Regions from separate parts of the Peribacillus sp. JNUCC41 genome, predicted to be linked through region 1. Evidence: riboswitches for the same ligand, from Rfam matches in the RefSeq annotation. Region 1 holds a riboswitch; the other holds the start of a gene.
The links. Region 1 has a riboswitch for S-adenosylmethionine ahead of JNUCC41_RS23710 (bifunctional homocysteine S-methyltransferase/methylenetetrahydrofolate reductase). Riboswitches for the same ligand answer to the same signal wherever they lie in the genome.

Region 1 (6,115 bases):
TTCATTCTCCTCATACACGTGCAAGAATTGGACTTCGATGCAAATGGATGGATGGATATAAAAAAATTGTGTGTCCTCGTCTGATGCATTTTGCTTGATCAGTTCATGCAATATCCTTTTATCTTGAGGACTCAGTCCATTTTTAACACTTCCGATTTTGGTTACGGCACCTTCTTTGAAAACTGCGAGGGAAACGTAACCATTTTCTTTATGCAATGCTGTAATGAAACAAGAAACGGTCTTCCAATTTTTCACCTTGATCCATGAGGCAGTACGTTTCCCTTCTTGCCAAGTCCCACGAATTTCCTTGGCGACAACCCCTTCGCCATCTAATAGGGTGACCTTATTCAAGGCATTATCCAATATGTCAAAACTCTCTATTAATTGTATCAAAGCCTTATCGTTGGGATCAGGGGGCATAGGAAAGCCAAGATTTGCCCCCATATTCAACATCAATTCCCTTCTTTCTTCCATGGGTTTAGCTGCTACGTTTTTTCCGCTGATGCTAAGCAGGTCAAACGCTATGAACCGGCATGGGGAAAAACGGGCATTTTCTGAAATTAAGGATTGTTTCCCAAGGCGTCCTCGCCACTGTATTTGAAAAAAGTCGGCTTTCGCCTGATTGGTAAGCCAGACCAATTCGCCATCTAACCGAAGCGGGAGATAGTCTTTCAGGTGCAGATTTTTGATGTAAGCAATGATTTCCGGGAATTGTGGTGATAATTCCTTTTCGTTCCGACTCGAAATGCTAATGGTATCGGAGTCTATCGTTAAAATAGCCCTAAAGCCGTCATATTTGACTTCATAACGCCAATCCTTGGAATTGGGGGCTTCAGGGTAATAGGTAGGCAGCATCGGTTTCATTTTTTGTATTTACCTCCGCAAATAATTGGTTAAGATTATTTTGCCAAAAAAACGAAGTGTTAGAGTTGGCAATTATTTTTTCGGTTTTTTTTGAACAAAGGGGAATAATAAAATCGTTCTTCTCTTTAAAAATAAGTTATGAGGTGACGAATATGCATACGATGTGGAAGGGGAGCATATCATTCGGTTTGGTGAACATTCCGATCAAACTTCATGCTGCTACGGAGGATAAGGATATTTCTTTGAGGACGTTGCATAAGGAATGTCATTCACCGATTAAATACGAAAAGGTTTGTCCGGTATGCCAGAAAGAAGTGGGGAAGGATGATATAGTCCGCGCTTTTGAGTATACAAAGGGAAAGTTTGTTGTATTGGAAGACAATGAACTAGAACAACTGAAAAAACAAAACGAAGAAAAAGCCGTGGAAATCGTGGATTTCGTTAAAATTGAAGAAATAGATCCCATTTATTTTAACCGGAGTTATTACATGTCTCCTAATGACGGAGGGATAAAAGCTTATTCCCTTTTGAGACAGGCCCTCAAGGAATCGAATAAGGTAGGGTTAGCGAAAATCATCATCCGCTCTAAAGAACAAATGGCAGTAATCCGAGTCGTTGATAATACCTTGGTGATGGAAACGATTCATTATCCGGATGAAGTTCGCCCCACAGCGGATGTTCCGAATATTCCTGCCAACGATACGATTGAAAAAAAAGAAATCGATACTGCCGTTTTATTGATAGATCAATTAACGACTACTTTCGATCCGGCAAAATACACCGATGACTATCGAACCGCGTTGCTTGAATTGATTGAATCAAAGAAAGCAGGACAGACGACGATTACAGCCAAAACAAAAGAACCAGTTTCCAACAATGTAACCGATTTAATGGAGGCTTTACAGGCATCCATTGACCGTACGAAACATGATGAAACGGAAATGAAAAAGACGACCCGAAAGAAAGTGGCACCGAAAAAAAAGAAACAAGCTTAAACAGGAAGCTGAGCGGAAGACACATGATGTCGCTCGGCTTTCTGCTTGTTTTAGCAAGGTAATTTGCTTTCTAAATGGTAAGGAAAGTGAATTAATAGGGGAGATTTACATAGGTAAGGAAAGTGCAAATATGTAAGTGGATCACGATGTAAGAAACAAAATGGGATTAATAGAAAATGGTGGATGGAAATGAAGGCAAAAAAATTCGCTCCCTAAAGAGCGACAATGAGGAATTCAATCGTGAAAATCAACATATAGGCGAACGGTTGTAGTTTTCGACTATATATTGTGTTCATATTCTACCATATTTAATTCTGAAATAGCAACAAAATTACTGAACTAACCTATGAATTTTTCTGGAAATCAATGATATTTCCCCCATTTAACGGCTCATGAGGCTTTTGCATTTTCATATTCTTATAAATAACTACAGAATAAATGGATTTTTAGTATAATTTATACATACAGGATGATAAAAAATATATTTGAATGGAAGATGCAAAATGGAAAATGGAAAAATCAAAGCACTTCATGCCGGGAAGCCGAAGCATGAAATTTTTTCGAATATCGAAATCTTTTCAGCAATGGATAAACAAGCACAGGAAAATGTGACAGTGACTAAATCAGGTATAATTGGTGATGGGGTTGGTAATGTAAAGTTCCACGGAGGTCCTGATCGCGTTTTGTGCTTTTACCCCTTTGAGCATTATTCATTATGGAATGAAAAATTCTCTAAAAAACTGGAAATCCCTGCATTCGGTGAAAACTTAACTGTAGCGGGGATGAGAGAAGAAACAACATATATTGGCGATATTTATCAAATAGGCGAAGTGATTGTTCAAATTAACCAGGGGAGGATACCTTGTTCGACCATTTCCCATTTCAATCAAGAACCTAAGTTTTTGGAACTCGTGCTGAAAACGAGTTTAACTGGTTATTTTGCACGAGTACTTCAAGAAGGAACGATAAATAAACAAAACGAGATTGTGCTGATAGATCGTTTGCAGGAAAAAATTTCAGTTCATTATGCAGCAGAGGTAATCCTTCATAAACGAGATGGGCTGGAAGGCGCAAAGGCTTTACTTACACTAGACTCGTTAGCGGAAGACTGGAAACAAAGGATCCTGAAGAGGGTTCAAGCTGCAAAAGGTTGAATGATTTTTGCAAAAGTGAAAAAAATGTCGATCAGGTATTGAAATTGACAGATTATTAATGTAAATTAAGTATAATCAAATTTTGAAATCTTGTGAAAATTATATAAATGGATCTTATCGAGAGAGGTGGAGGGACTGGCCCGAAGAAACCTCAGCAACCAGCTTAGGCAAAGGTGCTAAATCCAGCAAGCAGAGCTTGATAGATGAGGAGAATGTTTCAAAAAACCTTCTTCTTTGAGAAGGTTTTTTTCCTTTTCTCTCATACTCATAGAATACGACAAAAACAGGATTGTTTTTGAGAGAGGATGTAATGATGAATTTTCGTAAAGACGTGAAAGAAAGAATACTGGTTGGGGAAGGGGCAATGGGGACCTTATTATATTCAAATGGCATCGATCAATGCTATGAGGAATTAAACTGCACGAACCCAGATCAAATAGAATCCATCCACCGTGCCTATTTGGAAGCTGGTGCAGATATCCTTCAATCGAATACATACGGAGCCAATTTCAACAAATTGAAACGGTATGGACTGGAAGATGAGGTAAGCAGAATCAATCGCCAGGGAGTCATTCTTGCTAAAAAAGCGGCAAAAGGAAAGGCATACGTCTTCGGTACCATAGGGGCACAGCGGAGCATCAGGAAATCGGATTTAAGCATGGAAGAGATAAAACGGGGTTTTCGTGAACAGCTATACAGTCTTTTGATGGAAAACCCTGATGGAATTCTCTTGGAAACATTTTATGACCTGGAAGAACTGGAAACCGTCCTGCAAATCGTTAAAAATGAAACTGGACTGCCGATCATCGCAAATGTTTCGATGCATGAACTGGGAAATCTTCAAAATGGAATCCATTTAAATGAAGCCTTTCAAAAACTTGAGCAATTGGGTGCCGATGTTGTGGGGGTGAATTGCCGTCTCGGTCCACATCATATGATTCGGGCCTTGGAAGAAGTGAGTTTGCCAAAGCAAGCATCAATTGCCATATACCCAAATGCCAGCCTCCCGGATTATGTGGATGGAAGGCTCGTCTATAAAGCTGTGCCGGAATACTTCGGTTCAAGTGCCCTAGAACTTCGTGAGCAGGGTGCCGCGATCATAGGAGGGTGCTGTGGAACGACTCCGCTGCATATTCAAGCTGTAAAGAATGCGATTGGAAGTTTGGCTCCTGTGAAAGAGAAATTCACGAAATCCCGTGAAATAGAAATAATTGAAGTGAATGATAGAGAATTGGAACGTCCCCTGTTCGAAAAGGCCAAAACAGAAAGGACGATTCTAGTTGAACTTGATCCACCGAAAAAGTTAGGTATAGCGAGCTTCATGACTGGTGCCGAGGTTTTGAAAAAAGCAGGGGTCGATTCCGTTACATTAGCGGATAATTCGCTTGCCTCACCAAGGATATCTAATGATGCACTGGCTAATTTACTTAAGAACCAATTGAATATAGAGCCGATGGTGCATATAACATGCCGTGATCGAAATTTGATTGGACTGCAGTCACATTTAATGGGTCTGCAGACGGTGGGCCTGAACGAAATATTGATCATCACCGGAGACCCTTCAAAAATTGGGGACTTCCCGGGCGCCACTTCGGTTTATGATTTATCTTCCTTTGACCTAATAAGTATGGTCAAACAATTTAATGAAGGTCTTTCCTATTCGGGGCAAAGTTTGGGCCAACGGGCAAATTTCAAAATTGCTGCAGCGTTTAATCCCAATGTGAAATATCTGGATAAAGCGGTACTGAGAATGGAAAAGAAGATTGCCTGCGGTGCCCAATCCTTCTTGACACAGCCAATCTATTCCGTGGAGCAGATCGAAGAAGTATATGAAGCTACAAAACATTTAGAAACCCCGATCTTCATCGGTATCATGCCCTTGACCAGCACCAGGAACGCCGAATTCATCCATAATGAAATCCCAGGCATCAAATTGCCTGATAACGTTAGAAGAGCCATGGCGTTAGCGGGGGATGACCCTGTAAAGTCGAGGATTGAAGGAGTGAATATAGCGCGAGAGCTAGTGGACGCGGCAAGGGAAAAATTCAAGGGCATATATTTAATCACTCCGTTCCTTCGCTATGAAATGACGGCGGAACTTACGAAATATATTAGAAAAGTCGATAGTAAACATACATCAGAGGTGGCAGTACATGAATAAAAAAGCGATTCAAGATCAGTTGAATTCTAAAATACTCCTTCTTGACGGGGCGATGGGAACCATGCTTCAAGCGGAGAATTTGACGGCAGGGGATTTTGGAGGGGAACAATTTGAGGGCTGCAATGAATATTTATCATTGACGCAACCGGAAATCATCCAATCCATTCATGAAAAATATTTAGCGGCGGGTGCAGACATCATTGAAACAAATACCTTCGGAGCGACCAGCATCGTACTGGAGGAATACCAAATAAGCACTATTGCTTACAAGCTTAATAAGATTTCAGCTGAGCTTGCCGTTAAAGCTTGTGAAAAGTACTCCAATGATGAATGGCCAAGGTATGTAGCTGGCTCGATGGGTCCAACTACAAAAACGCTTTCCGTAACGGGCGGAACGACTTTTGATATTTTAACCGATTCCTATGCAGAACAGGCACTGGGTCTCTTGGATGGCGGGGTAGACTTGTTATTGGTGGAAACCTGTCAGGATATGCTTAATGTCAAGGCAGCCTTTTCCGGAATCAAAGCAGCATTCGCTAAAACAGGAAAAGATGTGCCTGTCATCATATCAGGGACAATCGAACCGATGGGCACTACACTTGCTGGCCAGTCCATAGAAGCTTTCTATTTATCGGTTGAACATATGAAGCCCGTTGCGGTTGGCCTTAATTGTGCAACAGGGCCGGAATTCATGATAGACCATATCAGGACACTTGCAGATATATCAAATAGCGCCATCAGCTGTTATCCGAATGCCGGGCTCCCTGATGAAGAAGGCCACTATCATGAGTCACCTACTTCACTGGCAGAGAAAATGAAGCAATTCGCCGAAAAGGGATGGATCAATATCATTGGCGGATGTTGTGGTACGACACCAGAACATATTAAAGAACTTTCCAGGGTCCTCGAAGGCATGAAACCCCGTACAATTACGGAAACAG
Region 2 (6,115 bases), 1.9 Mb from region 1:
TCACACTTTTTAATCGTGGAAGCGATCCTTATGTCTTTCCCGAAATAGAACAGTTAAAAGGGGACCGCGATGGAGATCTGGAAATGTTGAAAGGGAGACAGTGGGATGCAGTCATTGATACATCAGGATTTATCCCTCGAACTGTATCTAAATCTTGCAGACTGCTTAATCAAGTTAAACATTATACATATATTTCAAGCATCTCAGTTTATAGTGATCCAACCGAGCCAGGAATTGATGAAAATGGAGAGGTTCATATACTAAATGATGATAAAGCGGAAGAGATCACCCGCGGAACTGCTGGACCGATATACGGTGAATATTATGGACCGTTAAAATCATTAAGCGAAAAAGCAGCTGAAAAAGAACTGCCGGGGAAAGTTTTGTCCATTCGTGCGGGGCAAATAGTGGGTCCATATGATTACACTGACCGATTGCCGTACTGGCTTAAAAGAATAGCGGAAGGGGGAGAAATTTTATCTCCTGGACGCCCTGGACGTCCAATCCAAGTCATCGATGCAAGGGACTTGGCTCAATGGATCATCCAAATGATAGAAAAAAGTATGACAGGTACATATAATGCCGTTGGACCGGATTATACACTAACTATGGGGCAATTACTTGAAGGCTGCAAAAAGGTAACAGGAAGTAATGCTGACTTTACATGGGTATCTGAAAAGTTTTTGGATGACAATAAAGTGGAGCCGTGGGGAGAGATGCCTTTATGGATACCAGAAGAATTCCCTTTTCCGGGAGCTAAGGAACCTCTGAATGGTTTTTTGGCTGTCGATAACAATAAAGCCATCAATAATGGACTAACATTCCGTCCCCTATCAGAAACCCTCGAAGAAATATGGAATTGGGAAAAGGGACGTCAGGAATCTGTTGTTAGAAAAGCAGGTATCCACAGACAACATGAAAGTGATCTCCTTGGATTATGGAAACAGACAATAGGTTAGAAACCTTCTTTTATTTTATTGAAGTACTGAAGGCACATTAAGTGTGCTTGGTGAAAAGGATGATTTAACCAAACAATGTGAAGGAATTAAAAAAACGATGGGGTAAAAACCCCATCGTTTTTTAGTACATGGATCTGCTTGCATGGTTCGTGAGGATTTCAAGGTTTTCCATGGCGGCCGCCACGTTGTCCTTAATGAAAGGCCTGCTCCCAATAAGGGGAAGCAGGCCTCGATTATTTGATCAATTCATCCAGTCTGGTTTTCCGAACCCGGCAAATTTGTCATCGATGACTTTTTCGAACTGGTCGGATTCCACTACTGATTTAATATCCTTTGCAAATTGGGAGTCTACATCTTTTGTATTCACTGTAACAACGTTTCGATACATATCCGGCATTTTTTCTAAAACAAGGGCATCCTGGAGGTCCATTTTCGCTGCAAGAGCGAAGTTGCCAGGGACCGCTGATAGGTCAACACTGTCTGTTGCCCGGGGCAATTGAGCGGATTCCAATGGTTTGAGTTGGATGTTTTTTGGATTTTTGGTTACATCCTTTTCAGATATTTTTAAAGGGTCGACATCTGGATCGACTTCAATCAACCCTTCATCCACCAGCACTTTAAGTGCACGTGCGAGGTTAACCGGATCATTGGGCACTGCAAGGGATGTACCGTCTTTAATTTCTTTCAATGATTTATACTTGTTCGAATATATGCCCATTGGTGCTGTTGGAACTATGATAAGGTCGGAAAGCTCTAAATCATTTTCTTTAGCGAAGTTATCCATGTACACCTTATGCTGGAAGAGGTTGGCATCGATCGAATGGTTGCCAAGGGACTTATTCGGCTGGATATAGTCGGTGAATTCGACGATTTCTACATTGTAACCGAGATCTTCCAGTCCTGGTTTGATGGCCTCTTTAACCATATCGGCATAGGGCCCGGTAGTCGCCCCGATCTTCAATTCTTTTTTGTCTTCAGTTTTTGGGGATGCATCATCACTCCCGCATGCTGCCAAGCCAAGGGCAAGTGCACAGACTGATAATAACGAAGCTATTTTCTTCATTTGAAATTCCTCCTGTGTAATGAAATGTATTGAATCATTGAAAAATGACTGATCCCTATCGTTTGTTAACTATGTATGAGGCCTTGTCACCAACCATTTGAATGATTTGTACAAGGCAGATCAACACGACGATCGTCGTGATCATGACTGTGTTGTCATAACGGTAATAACCGTACCGGATGGCCAGGTCGCCAATTCCGCCCCCGCCGATTGTCCCTGCCATCGCTGAGTAACCGATAAGCGAAATGGTCGTTAATGTCAGTCCTTGAATGATACCCGGTTTTGCCTCTGGAAGAAGTACATCCTTAATGATCATCCATGGAGTGGCTCCTACGGCAATTGCAGCTTCAATCACTCCTCTGTCTATTTCACGTAATGCCGTTTCAACGATTCTTGCAAAAAAAGGTATTGCGGACACCGACAGGGATACAGAAGCCGCTCTCGGCCCTATTGTCGATCCAGTTAGAAGATCCGTTAAAGGAAGGAGGGCGACCAAGAGAATGATGAAAGGGATTGAACGGACAATATTGACTGCGAATCCTAGAAATCGATTCACGATACTATTTTCAAAAAATAAATTCCTTGTTGTTGTAAACAGCAATACTCCAAGCGGTAAACCGATTAACAGGGCTACTGCAAGGGAAACACCGACCATATAAATCGTTTCAAGAAAGGCTTTATTAAGATCAGGTAAAATATTGACGATGGAATCAAGCAGTGACATGTTTTAGCACCTCCACAGAACTGGAACGATTTTTTATATATTGCAATGCCGAATGAACTTGAGCGGCATCGCCTATTAACTCGATGATTAAAATGCCTAAAGGGACATCCTGGATATACTCAATTTTACCGTGTAAAATATTCCCCTTTACTGAATGGGATTGGAGAGCATCCGAAAGGATCGACTCACCAGCGGTTTGCCCTTCGAATTGAATTTTAATGATCGTACCTTTACTTTCATCAATCAAGTGCGGAGGGAGTGCGAAATCCAGAACACTGCTAATGAATTGCTTCGTTAACTCCTGCTTAGGCTGTGAAAATATTTCATAAACGGGACTTTCTTCAATTACACGGCCATCCTGCATGACGGCGACACGGTGGCATAGCTCTTTGACCACTTCCATTTCATGTGTAATCAACACGATGGTGATGCCAAGCTTACTGCTTATCTTTTTCAATAATTGTAAAATCGCTTTTGTAGTTGTTGGATCAAGTGCTGAAGTCGCTTCATCACATAATAGAACAGTGGGGTCATTTGCTAAGGCACGGGCTATGCCTACCCGTTGCTTCTGTCCACCGCTAAGCTGCGCCGGATAGACATCTTTCTTATCGCTGAGCCCTACGATTTCCAACAATTCCAATACACGTAACCTGATGGCATCCTTCGACCGATGCGCGGCCTTTAAGGCGAAAGCGACATTTTCATAAACGGTTTTTGAACTGACCAGTGAAAAGTGTTGGAATATCATTCCGATTTTTTGCCGTTGTTTACGAAGTTCTTTACTTGATAAAGAGGTTAAATCAATGCCGTCGATGATGATATTTCCACCTGTCGGACGTTCAAGCAAATTCAAGCAGCGGAGTAATGAGCTTTTTCCAGCTCCACTGTAGCCGACAATTCCATACACTTCGCCAGTTTGAATGGTTAAAGATACGTTATCCACTCCGATAACTCGGTTTTTCTTCGAGACGTATTCCTTTCGGACTGAACGGATTTCAATCATGAGCTTTCCCCCTTAAACATTAAAAAACTGCCCCTATCATTCAGAAAGAGGCAGCGAAATTATATCTCGTCTTATCTTTCAGAATGCAATCATTCTGCAGGAAGTGGCACCGTTCCCTAAGGGCGGTTGCCGGACATCACAGGGCCTGATCCCTCCGTCACTCTTGATAAGTAAATTATTATTTTAGAATATTTCAAGTTTTTCAATATAATCTATATTATTTGTAAAATTCGACAATGTCAATCGTTTCTGAAATTTTCGGGGTGATTTTTTGTTATTAAAGTTTAGTAAGGTCCATTAAAAGTGGGCAATTATGCAATAATCCAGCATTTTTGTCCAGGTTAATTATTCCAAAATTTCCTTGTCAAAAGAGTGAAGTGGTAATACATTTATTATAGTAAAGTTAGAAAAAGGAAGATGAAACTATATTTGTGTAATGATGGGGAGGCAATTGAATGTTAGAGATTAACACGATAAATGATGTGGTTTGTGTGAACGGGACTCCTGGCGGGAACAAATCCGGGATGAGTGTTTATGTCTTTTTAACGGATGGTCTATTGATAGATACTGGCGCACAGATTTTATTGGAAGAGCTCATTCCATTCTATGAGTCCGCAGACTTCGACTCAGTGGTCCTGACTCACTATCATGAAGACCATACCGGGGGCGCTGCATGGATACAGGAAAATAAAAAGGTCCCGCTTTTCATTCATCCGATGTCGGTTGAGGTTTGTGCAAAGGATGCCGTATATCCTGAATATCGTAAAATTTTCTGGGGAAAGAGAGACGCCTTTAAAGCTGAGTCGGTAGGGAAGGCCATTCATTCACGCACCCAAACGTGGGAGCCCATTTTTACCCCTGGTCATGCAAAGGACCATATGGTGTATTTGAATCACAGTAATGGCATGCTCTTTTCAGGAGACCTTTTCGTAACACCAAAAACAAAGCTTGTCTTACGGGAAGAGTCTGTCCCGGTCATCATCGATTCCATTAAAAGGTTACTTCAATATGACTTCGGGGAAGTGTTTTGCTGCCATGCTGGACATGTCCCTGATGGGAAGGACATGTTTCGGAAAAAGCTCGATTATTTGGAAAACCTACAAGGTGAAATTTTACGCTTGCATTCTCAAGGGCTGACCGTTCATGAAATCCAGCAGGCCGTTTTACCGAATCGCTATCCCCTTATCGAGATATCTGGGCATGAATGGGATTCAGAGCATATCATTACATCGATATTAAAAGAAAATATTTTAAATGTAAGGGACAATGGAACTATTTGAATGCTATTTCAATGTTTTCTATTTGTCACTCAAACAACTTCCATAGGGGGGAATGCAGTGCAAGCGGGAGATGAACGGGATAAGTAAAAAAGGGGAGCCCTCCTTAAGAGAGCCCACCTAAATTATTTATTTTCGTTGGGATCTGTTTCATCATAAAAATCATGTGCTTCTTCGATGTTCTGAAGGTTAGCGACTTCATACACATTTCCGCCTGCCATTCCTTCATTGATGATACGGTCGATATCCAGGTAAACGGAGTCCTTGCCATCATATTCGGTATCCTTCAAAAATGTCATTTTTTCTTTATCCAAAATTAATCCCTCCTAGCCTTTTCTTTAGTTTAGGCAAAGGAGCTTTTTTTATTCTGTATAAGGATTTCATGAATGTAAAGAAAATTCATTCATATACATGGAAGATCATTAAATCATGTACCATGCTTTTGAGTTTGGTTTCATCTGTTTCGGAAGGCGGGTTGGCTGTCCACTCGATGGAGCCATCTTTATGATACAAGGCTTGGACTGCCTTCTTGTTGAAATAAAAGGAAATTCTCCATCCCGGCAGATTTTTATGCAATGGTGACCATTGAAAATGAGTGATCATATGTATTACCTCCATATATACAGTTTCTCATTTAAGTATAATGGAAAACGGCAGCTGGAGGTGTTATTTTATTGTCAGGTTGGGAAAAGTTAATTCAATGAAAAGATTTTTTAAATGCAAAAGCCTGTTTGTTTCAATTTCCACTTCATCGAATTGCATGGGCTTTGAGTTCACTTCATATATGAAGAGCGAACCCGATTCGTCTTCCCCTATATCAATGGAAAACTCTCCGAGAAACCCGATTTTTTTCGAAAGTATCTCTCCGCATTTTTGGGCGATATTCGCTAATTTTTGATTCAGGCTTCTTGATTGCAGGTCTTGATAAGGGAAAAGCTTACCCCCTCGGGGAGTGTGGGTGGTGATTTCCTGAGTTTGTGACATCCTTACCGCTTTGCCGGTCACTTTATAAAAACCTTTTTCATAATGGACGAGAATCCGGTAATCATAACGATGTCCAAAAAGTTTTTTTGGTCTGATCGCCTGTTG

Region 2: another riboswitch for S-adenosylmethionine. It lies ahead of JNUCC41_RS14480 (methionine ABC transporter ATP-binding protein); the one in region 1 lies ahead of JNUCC41_RS23710 (bifunctional homocysteine S-methyltransferase/methylenetetrahydrofolate reductase).

Annotation. Positions count from the first base shown of each region.
Region 1 covers NZ_CP062163.1:4,915,099-4,921,213, reverse strand. The annotation lists gene ligD (DNA ligase D) at 1-864, opposite strand, end outside; gene JNUCC41_RS23720 (non-homologous end joining protein Ku) at 1,017-1,859, shown strand; gene JNUCC41_RS23715 (MOSC domain-containing protein) at 2,363-3,013, shown strand; SAM riboswitch class I at 3,125-3,223, shown strand; gene JNUCC41_RS23710 (bifunctional homocysteine S-methyltransferase/methylenetetrahydrofolate reductase) at 3,327-5,174, shown strand; gene metH (methionine synthase) at 5,167-6,115, shown strand, end outside.
Region 2 covers NZ_CP062163.1:2,980,292-2,986,406, forward strand. The annotation lists gene JNUCC41_RS14465 (NAD-dependent epimerase/dehydratase family protein) at 1-959, shown strand, start outside; gene JNUCC41_RS14470 (MetQ/NlpA family ABC transporter substrate-binding protein) at 1,201-2,022, opposite strand; gene JNUCC41_RS14475 (methionine ABC transporter permease) at 2,078-2,746, opposite strand; gene JNUCC41_RS14480 (methionine ABC transporter ATP-binding protein) at 2,733-3,749, opposite strand; SAM riboswitch class I at 3,818-3,922, opposite strand; gene JNUCC41_RS14485 (MBL fold metallo-hydrolase) at 4,205-5,029, shown strand; gene JNUCC41_RS14490 (hypothetical protein) at 5,152-5,340, opposite strand; gene JNUCC41_RS14495 (YheE family protein) at 5,426-5,629, opposite strand; gene JNUCC41_RS14500 (YheC/YheD family endospore coat-associated protein) at 5,693-6,115, opposite strand, start outside.